DNA from 3 places in the Exiguobacterium sp. ZWU0009 genome. Region 2 is predicted to be linked to each of the others. Evidence: riboswitches for the same ligand, from Rfam matches in the RefSeq annotation. Region 2 holds a riboswitch; each other region holds the start of a gene.
The links. Region 2 has a riboswitch for S-adenosylmethionine ahead of L985_RS15640 (Na+/H+ antiporter NhaC family protein). Riboswitches for the same ligand answer to the same signal wherever they lie in the genome.
Positions count from the first base shown of each region.

Region 1 (5,112 bases), 680 kb from region 2:
AGCGGCAGGCATCAATTCACCGCTCGAGTTAACGACGCTGACCTTGATTCCGCAGCTCGTCGACCGGGTCAACATTCCCGTCCTTGCAGCGGGTGGAATCGGTGACGGTCGTGGACTGGCAGCTGTTCTGTTACTTGGTGCGGCTGGCGCCCAACTCGGAACACGGTTGATCGCGACGGAAGAGGCGAAGGTTCATTCGACATACAAGGCGCACTTAATGGAGGCGACCGATACCGATACACGCATCATCGGACGTTCCGTCGGATTCGTCCGACGTGTCCTTGATGGTCCTTACGTTGAGCGACTCACAGCAGAGACACCTGCTGCTTTTCTCGATCAGACGAATGAGTCGTATCATATCAGAGGTGCTCTTGAGGGCGATGAGGAGAAAGGGTATGTCAACGCTGGACTGGTTGCCGGATTGATTCATGATGTGCCGACGGTTGCGGAGTTGTTTACGCGCATGATGACAGAAGCGGAGGAACAGCTGAAACAAACGACGACTCGTTTTACGACATGAGCATACTGATGGACCCGTGATTCTACTTGTGGAAAGCGGGTTTTTTCATGTTTTTTTGAAAATGGGACATTTGTCCTTTTCAAGTGGGGCACGAGTAATGTCTACTCTAGTGTAGAGATTAAAGGAGGAGATGACGTGCAAGGAGTCGTGTTTGCTTTGATGAGCGGTCTGTTCATCGCCCTGCAAGGCATATTCAATGCGCGCCTTGCGACAGGCGTCGGACCGTGGTTGTCCGTATTGATCGTCCACTTTGTGGGTTTGATGGGTTGTTTAGTCATTTACAGTTTCGTACGAGACCGGAAAATCGGTGGCTTCCGTCAGTTACCGTGGATTTATGCGAGCGGTGGTTTGATTGGCGTGCTAGTCGTCGTAACGGAACTCACAGCAATCCAAAAACTCGGGATGACATGGGCGATGTGTCTATTACTCGTCGCACAGATTCTATGTGCCTTTCTGATTGATTTAAAAGGATGGTTCGGTGTCTTAAAAAAACAAGGAAATCGTGGTCAGTGGGTTGGTGTGGGTCTCATGCTTGCGGGAGTTGCGATTTTCTCACTTGTCTAAAGGGGGGAATGAACATGGAAACCGTCATTCAACAGTATGGACTGGATACGATTTTGACGGAAGAGACGCGCGCTTGGTTGCGTCAAGAAACCTTCCAAAAAGGAGAACTCCTCTGTACGACAGGGGCATCGATTGACCGGATGTACTTCATCGTCGCAGGCAAGGTCAAGATTTCTGCTGCCTCGTCAGAAGGGAAACAACGGATTCTGCGATTCAAGACACCTCTGACGGTGATTGGTGACGCCGAATTCATCAATGAACGGGAAGTGTTGAATACGGTCGAAGCGGTGACCGACGTCGAGGTGTTGAGCGTGCCATATGCGATTTTACGCGAGCACAATACGACGAACGTCTTTCTGCAATTCCTATTACGGACGATCACAGCAAAATGGTATGCCGACTCGAAATCAGCGTCGCACCATGTGTTGTATACCGTCGAGGAGCGATTTGCGGGATATTTGTTGTCGATTGCTTCTGAAGCCAGTGACAGTTTATTTTATCAGGAGATGCGGACGTCGAACTTACATGACGTCGCTGACTGGCTTGGAACGAGTTATCGTCATCTCAACCGTATCATCACGAAATTATGTGAAGAAGAGATTCTCGTTCGACGACGCGGGAAAATCATCATCGTCGATCTGGAGCGGATTCGCGAGAAGGCGAACGGTAACAGCTATGAGTAAGGAGGAACGAACATGGTAATGGGCATCGTGTGTGCCGTGTTGGCAGGGATGTTGATCAGTTTACAGACGGTACTGAATGCTCGGATGAGTGACGCGTTCGGTGCATGGGCGACAACGACGCTGGTCTTCTTCGTCGGTTTCGTCGGAGCAAGTGTCACCTATGTCCTGTTTCGTGGTGGAACGATTGGGCAAATCCAAAACGTATCGCCGCTCTATTGGTTCGGCGGACTCGTCGGTGTTGGTGTCGTCTTTTGTGTCATGCGTGGAATTCAGTTGCTTGGTCCATCCGTCGCGATTTCTGTCGTTCTGATTTCGCAGTTAAGCTTTGCTCTCGCTGTCGATACGTTCGGTTGGTTCGGTTTACCACAAATTGATTTATCGTTCGGTCAGCTCATCGGTCTCGCCGTCATGGTATGCGGGATCTTTGTCTTGAAGCGGTATCAAGTTGTGGCACCAGAAGAGAAGGCGAAGGATCAGGTAGAACGTGTTTCATGACTTATCTTTTCCATAACAATGAAACAGGTCAGCAAACAAACGTTTACTGACCTGTTTTTTTATGCATTTTTTCGAATTAGACCGTCGTCGTATCTTTCCATTCTTGCTCGATGAAGGCATCGCGACCAGAAGCAGCACGATCTTTTTTATAGTGTTCTGGATTTTTCTTATGGAAGTCTTGATGGTACTCTTCCGCTGGATAAAACTCAGAAGCGGCATCGATCCGCGTCACGATCGGTTGTTTGAAACGATTGCTTGCAGCAAGAGCGTCACGAGAAGCGATCGCTGCTTCATGCTGAGCATCCGTATGATAGAAGATTGCTGGTGCGTACTGCGTGCCGCGATCTTGGAACTGACCGTCTGCATCCGTCGGATCCGTTTGTGGCCAGTAGAGTTCGAGCAGACGCTCGTACGGGAACAGACTCGGATCAAACGTGATTTGAACGACTTCGAGATGTCCTGTCGTTCCTGTTTTAACTTGCTCGTATGTCGGGTGATCGACGTGTCCACCCATGTAACCTGATACGATTCCCTCGATTCCTGGTAATTCTTCAAACGGTGTCACCATACACCAAAAACATCCACCTGCAAATGTTGCTTTTTCCATCCGTATCTTCCTCTCCGTGGGAAATTCCCATTGTATGTCTGACAGCGAGAAAAACGAAAACGACTCCTTCGCTTGGTTGCAAAAGGAGTCGCCGCTTTTTATCAACCAAAGCTTTCGCTTTGCTGGTCGTAGCACCTTGCTATGCGCAGGTTGCTGGGACGTCATCGATCCAGATCTCTCGGTCCACTCTTGATAAGGGTATATGAAGTTGATGTCATTCGTTATCATTGTTGTGATGATACCATTCACAAAGAAAAAAAGTCAATCCTTAGGTTTCAAGGCACGTAAAACGGTCGCTCCGAGTGTTTTCGCACCAACCAACAACGCCTGTTCGTTGATCTTGTACTGCGGATGATGTTGCGGATGATTGACGCGACCGTCCGTATATCCGGAGCCGGTGAAGAAATAACTACCCGGTACGTGCGTTAAGTAATGTGCGAAGTCATCCGCCGCCATCATCGGTGTGAGTGACCGGACAGATGCTTCCGGTAAGAAAGAAGCGGCTTCCTGAACGAGTTTTGTCTCGTCCGGATGATTCCAAAGCGCCGGGTAACCCGTCGTGAAGTCAATCGAATAGGTGGCACCGATGCCGGCACACGTTGTTTTGGCGATAAGGTCGACTTCTTGTCGGAGCTGATGTCGTAGTGTCTCGTTGAACGTCCGAATCTCCCCGACGATGCGTGCTTCACCTGTGACGATGTTCGGAGCCGTTCCCGCATGGAAGGACCCGATCGCAAGGACAGCGGGTTCGAACGGATCGACCCGTCGACTGACAAGGTGTTGGAGGTTACAGACCAGTTGTGCACCGGCGACAAGCGCATCTTTTGTTTTGTGCGGTGCCTGGGCATGCCCGCCTTGACCGTGAACGATGATTTCGAATTCATCGATCGCGCATAATGTATGTCCTTCTCGAAAACCGATCGTACCGACCGGTAAATCATTTTCGAGATGTGTCGCGAAGATCGCATCGACGCCTTCGAGGACACCGGCTTCAATCATTTGGATCGCGCCACCGGGAAAGACCTCTTCACCATGCTGGTGGATGATTCGAATCGTTCCTTGCAATTGATCCCGTAATGGATAGAGTGTAGCAGCAAGGGCCATCACCATCGCCGTATGCCCATCGTGTCCACATGCATGCATGACACCAGGGTGAATCGACCGGAAAGCGAGTGTCGTCTCTTCTTGAAGCGGTAAGGCATCAAAATCTGCACGAACAGCAATCGTCGGACCAGGTTGTTTGCCTTCGATCGTCGCGACGACACCACGACCTCCGACGGCTGTTTCGTGAGGGATGCCCTGCTCCGCATAAAAGTTTGCAATCCGTTCTTGTGTGCGGACTTCCTGGAAAGAGAGTTCCGGATGTCGATGAAAATCACGACGTAACGCGATCATCGTGGGTTCGAATTGTTCAAGTGCTTCAAAAAGTTGAGTTTGCATCTTCAGGCTCCTTTGACGTGTGTCTTTTCGTGAAAATGGGTACAGATACAGGTAATCACGAAAGGGGATAATGAAACATGGGAGAAATCGTCGTCAACGCTGTACTTACAATCAAAGCAGGACTTGCGGATCAAGTCTTCCCGATTCTACAAACGGTCTATCATGCCTCACAAAAAGAAGAAGGGTGCTTACGTTATTCCTTACATCAATCGATCGAGGATGAGCATCAATTCATGCTGTATGAAGTGTATCGTGATGAAGAGGCACTTGAAGCGCATATCGCATCCGATCACTATAAAGCCTACCGTGAACAGATCGAGTTATACTTGATGGATCGACAAGTAACGAAATACGTCGAGATGACATTTTAACGTATTGCGATAAGAAGAGACGAACCCGTCGATTTCGACGGATTCGTCTTTTTTGTCTTACATCGATTTAAATCCGAGGAAATGCTCTTGCCAACGCGGTTCGTAAATCGAGTTGATTTGAAGTTGTGAACCGCCTGCATGGATGAAGTGTTCGCTATCGAGCATGATTCCGATATGCGATGGACCATCTGTATAAGTGTTCTGGAAGAAGACGATATCCGAGCGTTTACCGCTTGTAATACTCGTCCGGCGATTCGTAAAGAAAGCACCGTACCAGTAGCCACGAACGTTCGTCCGACCACCGTATTTTCCAGCCTTGTTCGTCGCGTAGTGAATCAAACCGGAACAGTCAAAACCACCGTTCACGGCATCTTGCGAACCCCATGTGTATGGTGTGCCGATATGTTGGACTGCTGCTTGGATCAGCTTTTC
Region 1 covers NZ_CP018057.1:447,095-452,206, forward strand. The annotation lists gene L985_RS02375 (NAD(P)H-dependent flavin oxidoreductase) at 1-520, shown strand, start outside; gene L985_RS02380 (DMT family transporter) at 656-1,084, shown strand; gene L985_RS02385 (Crp/Fnr family transcriptional regulator) at 1,099-1,767, shown strand; gene L985_RS02390 (DMT family transporter) at 1,780-2,262, shown strand; gene msrA (peptide-methionine (S)-S-oxide reductase MsrA) at 2,339-2,869, opposite strand; SAM riboswitch class I at 2,965-3,068, opposite strand; gene L985_RS02400 (M20 metallopeptidase family protein) at 3,131-4,309, opposite strand; gene L985_RS02405 (putative quinol monooxygenase) at 4,387-4,680, shown strand; gene L985_RS02410 (C40 family peptidase) at 4,738-5,112, opposite strand, start outside.
Region 1: it holds a riboswitch for S-adenosylmethionine, as region 2 does, so the genes downstream of both, msrA (peptide-methionine (S)-S-oxide reductase MsrA) here and L985_RS15640 (Na+/H+ antiporter NhaC family protein) in region 2, are expected to answer to the same signal.

Region 2 (5,112 bases):
ATTTTTCATTCGCTAGATAAGCGGCGCTGAGTTCCGCTTGTCTTCTTCCTGTTGCATTCAACGGAATATCTTCTCTCCCTTGAATCCGCTCGTTTAAGTTCCAATCCGTCTGACCATGCCGCACTAAACAAATTTCAGTCATGTCTCTGTCTCCCTCATTTAAGAAATATGACTGATTGTATCATGTTTTCCATTCGCAAGTTGTCGCGGTGGCAACAATAGCACCTGACAGGTGAAACGTTCAATGCGTTCAAGCAATCGCTCGATCTTTAACGGATTTTCCGTCTGAGCAAAACTGGCAAGTGAGTGGGTACCATTCGGAAAGGAAAACAAACGAACATCGGCTCCGACATCTGCTCCCTTTTCAACGAAATGCAAGGCTTGAGAAAACGGGACGATTGGATCTTTTTTACCGTGCAAAAGCATGATTGGCGGGGCATCCGACGATAAATGTGTGACGGGTGAGACATGCGTCATTAGCTTGCGCCATTCTTCTCGTCCACCCTTGTAGAACTTAATGTGGGCAATCCAAGTCTGAATGAAATTAAACAACAAAAAGTTCGTCGGTGGATATAAAGCGATCACACCACTGATCAATGGCATGTGGCGTTCATCACGCTCACCAACGAAAGCAGATGGGGCAAGTGCCGTCGTCAGCATGAGTGCGGCTCCGGCTGAGTCTCCCCATACCATCATCCGTCCTCTTAGAATGCGAAGATCCTCTGCTTCCTTATTCAAAAAACATAACGCATCCCGTACATCTTCGAGGTTATCCGGAAAATAACTGCCCTCTTCGAACAAACGATACTCAATACTACAGACGGCAACTCCGAGTTCAAGTAGTCGATCAACGATTGGACTAAAGCAGAACATATCATCGCGCTCTCCACGAACGAATGCACCGCCATGTGCATAGATGGCAACTGGAAACGGTCCTTCTCCCGGTGGATAATAGAGATCGAGCTGTAAGATGCGGTCTCCCACCTGTTTGTAGGTGAGCGTCCGCGGTGCAAGTTGTTTTTCTGTGAGTGGCAAGGCGGGTTCGGTCCATCGAAGCAGTGCACCATAATTATTCCAGATACTCGCTCCCGCTGCTGCCGTCGTCAATAATGCAGCTCCCCCCATTAGCCATGCAGTTTCACGTTTCACTTGATCACCTCCAAAAAGACGTGCCAGTTTCTTCACTTTATTATCCTTCTACCCCGTTTTAAAAGATGTCGAACGTCTCGGTATTCCTACTTGACGCTTCACCAGCGTTCCGCTATAGTGAGAAAGTCCAAATCGGAATAGTTACGTTTTAATAATGGAGGTATCATATAATGAAAAAAATCATTCCTGCTTTAACGGTCGCCTTCGCAAGTGCAAGTATCCTCGCCGCTTGCGGTTCGAATACCGATTCATCGACTTCAGATAAAACCCAGACAGAAGTCTATACATCGACGTTCGCGACGGCTGCTATTGCCCGCGAAATCGGTGGTGATCAAGTCGACGTCAAGATGATCGTCCCACCTGGAGCCGATCCTCACTCTTACGAACCAACGTCAAAACAACTCACTGAGATTGCTAAGGGAGACTTGTTCCTTTTGACAGGTACGACACTCGAGCCGTATTCGAAAAAAATCCAGGAGAGCCTAAAAGGCACGGATGTCCGCTTCGTCGAGACGAGTAAGGACGTCAACTTACTGGAATCGGATGCTACACTCCATGCACATGAAGAAGAAGGGCATAGTGAAGACGAACACGCTCACGAAGAAGAAAAGCATGATGATCATGCAACGGATGAACATGCGCATGAAGAAGAAGGTCATGACCACGGAAAATACGATCCACACGTCTGGCTCGATCCTGTCAACGCAAAAGCAATGGCACGCTCGATTACAACTGCCTTATCAAAAGAAGTACCAAAATACAAAGCAACATTCGAGAAAAACTTAAAAGCGTTCGATCAGCAAGCTGATGCATTGGACGAACAATTCAAACAAGCGGTCGCTGACGGATCGAAAAAAGAACTTCTCGTCACACATGCCGCATACGGTTACCTCGCAGAACGATATGGTTTCACGCAACTACCGATTGCGGGTATCTCGCCGTCAGATGAACCGTCACAAAAGCAACTGGCCGCTTTAGTAAAAGAAGCACGGATGCATGATTTGAAATACGTCGCGTTCGAAGAGACGGTCTCACCGAAGGTTGCACGTGTCATCCAAAAAGAAATCGGAGCTGAATCCGTGACGATCCATAATCTAGAGTCGGTCACGAAAGCGCAACAAAATAGCTCATACTTCAAGTTGATGGAAGAAAACGTCCAAACATTGAAACAAGCACTTCAGTAAAGTACAGTTGACACGCGTTACTCAATGCGGTACGGTAAGAAACGTGTTTTACAACAATTGAATGACTTCTTTTTATCGCGAGAAACGGAGGGACTGGCCCAATGATGTTTCGGCAGCGGACGATTTGATTCGTACTGTGCCAAATCCAGCAAGCGAAAGCTTGAGAGATAAGAAGAGCGTCTTTATTTCATAAAGACCTCCTTCTTTCTTGCGAAGGGGTCTTTTTTTGTATCTTTGAGAAACGAGGTGTCAACAATGAATGAAACGATCACGCTTAACAAATGGGCACTGCTTCCCCTCGTCGTATTCCTGGTCCTCTTCATCGGAGCCGGGATCTTCTATGACGACTTTTACAAATTCCCGATCCTTATCGCCGCATTGATCGCTTTGATCTTTGCTGCAATCACTACGAAAGGATCCATTAATCAAACGGTTGAACGAATCGCAACGGGTGCCGGAAATCCCGATATCATGATCATGGTCTTCATCTTCTTATTAGCCGGTACGTTCTCTGGAACGGCAGAAGCAATCGGTGCCATCGATGCAACCGTCAATGCTGCTTTGACGTTCCTTCCTCCGTCACTCCTGATGAGTGGTCTGTTCATCATCGCTGCCTTCATCTCGATGGCAATGGGAACATCGACTGGAACAATTGCTGCACTCGCGCCGATCGCCTTCGGTATTCATGAAGCGACAGGCATCAACGTTGCGATCGCAGCGGCTGCTGTCGTTGGTGGATCGATGTTCGGCGATAACTTGTCGTTCATCTCGGATACGACGATTGCTGCCGTCCGGACACAAAAAACGAACATGCGTGATAAATTCCGAACGAACTTCATGATCGTTCTACCGGCTGCTATTTTGACGGTCATCCTGCTCGCATTCGTGTCTGGTTCTGGTGACGTCGTCGAAGCAAAAGCCTTTGAATTCTATAAGTTGATTCCATATCTCGCTGTCATCGTCCTTGCACTATTTGGCGTCAATGTCATCCTTGTCCTCATCGGTGGTACGTTACTCACCGGCATCATCGGTATGATTGATGGTAGCTTCGGCTTGAGTGGCTTCGTTCTCTCGATGTCTGAAGGAATGATGGGCATGGCGGAAATCTCCATTTTGACGCTCCTCATGGGTGGTCTCGTCAGCTTGATCACGTTCAACGGTGGAATTGCTTACTTGAAAGAGACGCTGACACGCAAGATTTCACAGCGTCGCGGTGCCGAATTCAGTATGGCGGCACTCGTCAGTGCAACGAATCTTGCGACAGCAAACAATACGATCTCGATTCTCGTCGCTGGACCACTGGCAGCTGAAATCGCCGATACGTATGAAGTCGATCGCAAGAAATCAGCGAGTATTCTTGATATCTTCTCTTGTGGGATTCAAGGCATCATTCCGTATGGAGCACAACTATTGATTGCAGCAGAATTGACGAAAACGGCTTCTCCTGAACTGATTCCGTATCTGTTCTATCCATTCCTCCTCTTCGTCTGTGGATCAATCGCCATTTTCTTCGGCTTGCCACGCATGAAGAAGACAGCGACGAAGCAAGAAAAAATTTCTTCGTAACCATAAAACAGGTCCAATCGCGTCGACGATTGGACCTGTTTTATTATTTTTTCTGCTTCGCTTGTCGTTCTAAGATGAAGTAAGCAATTGCCGGAAGCGGGAATTGAACAAGTCCAGCGCCTCCCCAAACCCATGGATTACGTCCTGATTTTCGCGCACTAAGAAATAGACCCACTGCCTGCGTTACTAACAAGGCGCCAATACTAAGCCAAGTACATTTGGATAACTTTTTATTCTTTTGAGCCATCTTTTCTCCCCCTCTTTTACCACACGATTAAATCTCATGGTTCTTTTCTATTTTACCGTATTTTATTCCTCCATGAGCATGGAAACGGACGTCTTCGTTCGTTCATGCTAAACTAAACGAGCAAATCTAAACTACGTTTTATGAGGAGGAGTAACACATGCAATACGCAAAACTTTCAAACGGTATTACGATTCCCCAAATCGGATTCGGTGTCTGGCAAGTAGACGAAGAAACAGAAGCACCAGCTGCTGTCGCTGAAGCACTACGTGTCGGCTATCGTCATATCGATACGGCTGCTGTCTATAAAAACGAGCGCGGTGTCGCAAAAGGAATCAAGGAAAGCGGCGTGAAACGTGAGGATCTCTTCTTAACGTCAAAAGTCTGGAACGATGATATTCGTGCCGGTCGGACGAAGGAAGCATTCGCAGAATCGCTCGAACGTCTCGAAACAGATTATCTTGACCTTTATCTCATCCACTGGCCGGTCGAAGGCTATATCGAAGCGTGGAAAGCAATGGTTGAACTGTATGAAGCAGGCAAGATCAAAGCGATCGGTGTCTCGAACTTCAAAGAACATCACCTCGATACATTGGCAGAAGAGGGCTTGATGGCACCAATGATCAACCAAGTCGAGTTGCATCCACAATTACCACAACATGAACTGCATGAATACTTGCAAGATCACAACATCCAAGTCGAAGCATGGAGCCCACTCATGCAAGGGAAATTCCTCGAAATCAACGACTTCAAGGAAATCGCAGAGAAGCACGGCAAGACACCTTCACAAGTCGTCTTACGTTGGCATCTCGACAACGGCATCGTCGCTCTTCCAAAATCCGTTACACCAGAACGCATTGCGGAAAACTTCGACGTCTTTGATTTCCAACTCGATGCCGATGATCTGGAGAAAATTGATCGTATCGCAACGGATGTCCGCCTCGGACCAGATCCAGACGAAATCGATTT
Region 2 covers NZ_CP018057.1:3,015,484-3,020,595, forward strand. The annotation lists gene L985_RS15625 (histidine phosphatase family protein) at 1-142, opposite strand, end outside; gene L985_RS15630 (alpha/beta hydrolase) at 160-1,149, opposite strand; gene L985_RS15635 (metal ABC transporter solute-binding protein, Zn/Mn family) at 1,320-2,333, shown strand; SAM riboswitch class I at 2,403-2,507, shown strand; gene L985_RS15640 (Na+/H+ antiporter NhaC family protein) at 2,589-3,899, shown strand; gene L985_RS15645 (hypothetical protein) at 3,943-4,146, opposite strand; gene L985_RS15650 (aldo/keto reductase) at 4,304-5,112, shown strand, end outside.

Region 3 (5,112 bases), 570 kb from region 2:
ACCCGACACGGTTCCTGATGCATACGCGGTTCGCTCTCCGCTTCATGTCGCACCTCAAGGTGAAGTGTTATTGATTCACGGTGCGTATGATGAAAACGTTCGTTTACGCCACGCGACGGCTTATGCTGCGCGTCATTCCGAAAAGACGATGCTTCAGACTTACGCCTACGCGCATCAATTTCCGATTCACGAAAAGTTACGTGTGACGTGGAATGTATTGAATTGGTTTGAGACTGGTATCTATAATCGATGATGTAACCGGTACGACGAATGTCGTATCGGTTTTTTGTCATCTAAAGAATTGAACTTACATACATAATGGGAAAAAAAGAATATTGATTCGTTGTAAAAAACAATAAACTTCCTAAAAAATAAATTTTGATATAATTAGAACCATATGAGTAATGTAGAGGGGGATGGAGGACGATGGATATCTTATTAGCACGTCAACCCATCGTTGACCGAATCGGAGCAGTTGATGCATTTGAGTTGCTGTATCGTTCCGTCAAACAAATGAATGTATTCGACGGTGACTTAGCGACAATGGATGTATTAACGAATACACTTGTTCATATGGGTGTGGAGCATGTCGCTGAAGGTAAAAAACTTTTCGTCAACTTTACGGCGGATCTCTTAAAAAGTGATCTGATTCACTATTTAGATCCAAGTCGGTTCGTTATCGAAATTTTAGAAACTGTCGACATCGATACAGAGATGTTATCTGTGTTGCACAGTTGGAAAGAAGCAGGTTTTACGCTAGCACTCGATGATTTTGAAACGGATTTACTTCGTCAACATGGAACAGAATTATTTGCACTAATTGATTTAATTAAAATCGACATCGAAGCGATTCCCACTCGTGAGCAAAGTGCAATCTTGCATATTGTCCGGCGTAATTATCCCCATATTAAGATGCTTGCCGAACGAGTCGAGACACACGAGGATCATACACGTTGTCTTGCCATGGGATATGACTGGTTTCAAGGCTATTTTTACGCTAAGCCAATGTTGATGAAGGGAAAAGCTGTCCCTCCTCAATTGCCGGTATTGCTGAAGATGCTAAAATGGCTCGATACGGACGAAAAATACGATGAAGTCATTGATGAGATTGAAGCAAATCCGTATATCAGCATTCAAGTACTGCAACTGATCAATTCTCCGGGCATGGGATTACGAAATACGGTCAGCTCTGTTCGTCAAGCCATCTCATTGCTAGGCTTCTCGCAACTCAAAAGCTGGATTTCGTTAATTGTCTTACGCGAGATGAAGCTTGCTAGTCCTTACGAATGGTCAAATGAGTTACTCCGGTCTTCCTTACATTGTGCAAAACTTTGCGAGTTGTTTGCGAAAGAGACGCGTACGTTAAAGCCGGAGAGTGCTTATATGATCGGTCTGTTATCACATATTGATGCGTTATTGTCTGTGGATATCGACGACATCATCGACCAACTGCCAATTGAAGATTCTCTAAAGGTCGTTCTACAAGGAAAAGATCATCCGTTTCGGGATTGTTTAGTGCTTGCAATCAGTGCAGATCGCGGTGATTTTGATCAGTTCGAACTGCTCAGTCAACGTTTAGGTGTCTCGCTTACTCGTTCCTATGCGCTACTAGCAGAAAGTCAGGAGTGGCTCAACCAAAAAGAAACACATCTTCAAGAAAAAACGGATTCTGTTTTAGACTAAAAGTGAAGTGCATGTTTTTCTTGATTGAGAAAAACGTGCACTTCTTTTTTTGTTAATCATGAATTAATTTCTTAAGAGATTTACCGATTTCTAAGCTTAAAAAAAGAGCCCGAGGGCTCTTTTTTTATAGACGTGGACCAGCTGACTTGATTGCATCTGTCGCACTTTCGAAGCGAAGGAAATTGTGTTGGAATTTCTCAGCAAGCGAACGCGCTTGTGTGTCGTATTCGTCCGGATTCGACCAGACGCGTACCGGATTGAGTAACTCGCTTGGAACACCTGGAACTTCAAGTGGCATATGAAGTCCGAAAATCGGATGTTCTTCTGTTGGAATCGTTGCAAGTGTACCGTTGACGGCAGCATTGACCATCGTCCGGGTGTAGGATAGCTTCATGCGGCTACCCGTACCGTAAGCACCACCCGTCCAGCCGGTGTTGACGAGATAAACGGTGACACCATGACGATCAATCAATTCGCCGAGCATCGTCGCATACTTTTCAGGCATGAGTGGAAGGAATGGTGAACCGAAGCACGTTGAGAACGTTGCTTCCGGCTCCGTTACACCACGCTCTGTTCCAGCGAGTTTTGATGTATAACCTGATAGGAAGTGATACATCGCTTGTTCTTTCGTCAACTTGCTGATCGGAGGCAAGACACCGTACGCATCAGCCGTCAAGAAGACGATCGTCTTCGGGTGACCAGCGCGTGATGGAACAGCGATGTTATCAATTGCTGTAATCGGATAAGCAGCACGCGTATTTTCCGTCAACGATGTGTCATCGTAATCAGGGTGACGTGTTTCATCAAGAACGACGTTTTCAAGAACCGTTCCGAAGCGGATTGCGTCAAAAATCTGTGGTTCTTTTTCACGTGACAGGTTAACCGTCTTCGCATAACATCCTCCTTCGATGTTGAAGACACCATCGTGTGACCAACCATGTTCGTCGTCACCAATCAATTGGCGGCTATCATCAGCGGAAAGGGTGGTCTTACCAGTCCCAGATAGACCGAAGAACAAGGCAACGTCACCTTCGTGTCCGACGTTTGCCGAACAGTGCATTGAAAGAACGTTTTCTTGTGGCAAGAGGTAGTTCATGACGGAAAAGATTGATTTTTTGATTTCGCCCGCATACTCCGTTCCACCAATCAAGACGATTCGGTGTTCGAACGACATGGCGATGAACGTCTCAGAGTTCGTTCCGTCAACGGTAGGATCTGCCTTGAAATGTGGTGCGTAGACGACCGTGAACGGTTCAAAGGCAGCCACTTCAGGATATTCGCGTAAAAAGAGTTGTTTGGCAAAGAGATTATGCCAAGCGTATTGTGTGAGCACACGGACCGGAAGGGTGAAGTGCGTATCTGCACCTGCTGCAGCTTCTGTGTAGTAGAGATGATCGGCTTCGTTCATGTAACGAAGAACCTTCTGCAACAATTGTTCAAATTTGTCTCCATCCATTGGTTGGTTAACGTGACCCCAATCAATGTGAGACTCGCAGGAAGAATCACGGACGATGAACTTATCTTTTGGTGAACGACCTGTAAATTTCCCCGTTTCTACAGATAATGCGCCGTTCTCAGCAAGGACACCTTCTTCGTTTCGAATCGCATGTTCGACAAGTTCAGCAACAGATAGTTGTTTGAACACATGCTCTTTCTTGAGTAGTTCTTCGATATTCAGGACCGTCATCGGCATCCTGACCCCACCTTTCCCCTACGTTGGTTTTGGCTCATCGTATTTAGTATGACACATTTATTATATATGACATACTAAAGAGAGAGCAATCATTTTCTGGTGCTGATTTCTATTTATCTGGAAACGCTTTCAGCATTAACAGTTTAACATCTCTTTCAAAAAGTTTCGACTAGAATTTGAAACCTTGCTTGACAGAGTAGTTACAACTTTATATCATGTAATTCGTAACGGATACTCTTATTCTGAGCAGGTGGAGGGAACAAGGCCCGAAGAAACCCGGCAACCGTCCTACATTAATTCACATATTAATGAGGGAAAAGGTGCTCTCCTGAAGCGAAGTAAACACTTCGAACGATAAGAGGGTAAAGGAAGAACGCACAACCTTTCCCTGACCATTTTTTGGACTTGGAAAGGTTTTTTTCATTTTACCGTCCCACTCAACTAGGGGAAATGAGTACACCGTCAAATTCTTTTTTGGGAGGGTCATACATGACAAACCTTAATCGCCGACTTTTCACGTCGGAGTCAGTCACTGAAGGTCATCCAGATAAAATCTGTGACCAAATTTCGGATTCAATTCTTGATGCAATCCTCGCAGCGGATCCAAACGCACGTGTTGCGGCAGAAACTTCTGTCACGACAGGTCTTGTTCTCGTTGCAGGTGAGATCACGACATCCACTTACGTCGACATTCCAAAAGTCGTTCGTGAGACAATTCGTGAAATTGGTTACACACGCGCGAAATACGGTTTCGACGCGGACACGTGCGCTGTATTGACATCAATCGATGAGCAATCAGCAGACATCGCTCTTGGTGTCGACCAAGCGCTTGAAGCACGTGAAGGTAGCATGTCTGATGCAGAAATCGATGCTATCGGTGCAGGAGACCAAGGTCTCATGTTCGGTTACGCAACGAAAGAAACACCAGAACTCATGCCACTTCCAATCTCGCTTTCACACCGTCTCGCACGCCGTTTGGCAGAAGTGCGTAAAAACGGTCAACTCGACTACCTTCGTCCGGACGGAAAAACACAAGTCACGGTCGAATACAACGAGAACAACGAGCCGGTTCGTGTCGATACAATCGTCATCTCGACACAACACGCAGAAGAAGTCACGCTTGAGCAAATCCAAGCTGACTTGAAAGAACACGTCATCACACCGGTCATCCCGGCTGAATACATCGACGCAGCAACGAAATTCTTCATCAACCCAACTGGTCGTTTCGTTATCGGCGGACCACAAGGAGATGCTGGATTGACTGGTCGTAAGATCATCGTTGATACGTATGGTGGATACGCACGCCACGGCGGTGGAGCATTCTCAGGTAAAGATCCAACGAAAGTCGACCGTTCAGCTGCATACGCAGCACGTTACGTCGCGAAGAACCTCGTTGCTGCAGGTCTTGCAGACAAAGCAGAAGTTCAACTTGCGTACGCAATCGGTGTCGCGCACCCAGTATCAATCGCGGTTGATACATTCGGTACAGGAAAACTTCCTGAAGCGCAACTCGTCGAATTGGTTGCTGAAAACTTCGATCTTCGTCCGGCTGGAATCATCAACATGCTTGATCTCCGTCGTCCGATCTATCGTCAAACAGCTGCATACGGTCACTTCGGTCGTACAGATGTTGAGCTTCCATGGGAGCAAACAGATAAAGCAGCAGTTCTTGAAGAACAAGCAAAACGTTTCGCATAATCAAAAAGTCCGAGAACCCTACGCGGGTTTTCGGACTT
Region 3 covers NZ_CP018057.1:2,443,214-2,448,325, reverse strand. The annotation lists gene L985_RS12775 (alpha/beta hydrolase family protein) at 1-253, shown strand, start outside; gene L985_RS12770 (EAL and HDOD domain-containing protein) at 427-1,683, shown strand; gene pckA (phosphoenolpyruvate carboxykinase (ATP)) at 1,808-3,376, opposite strand; SAM riboswitch class I at 3,611-3,737, shown strand; gene metK (methionine adenosyltransferase) at 3,866-5,074, shown strand.
Region 3: it holds a riboswitch for S-adenosylmethionine, as region 2 does, so the genes downstream of both, metK (methionine adenosyltransferase) here and L985_RS15640 (Na+/H+ antiporter NhaC family protein) in region 2, are expected to answer to the same signal.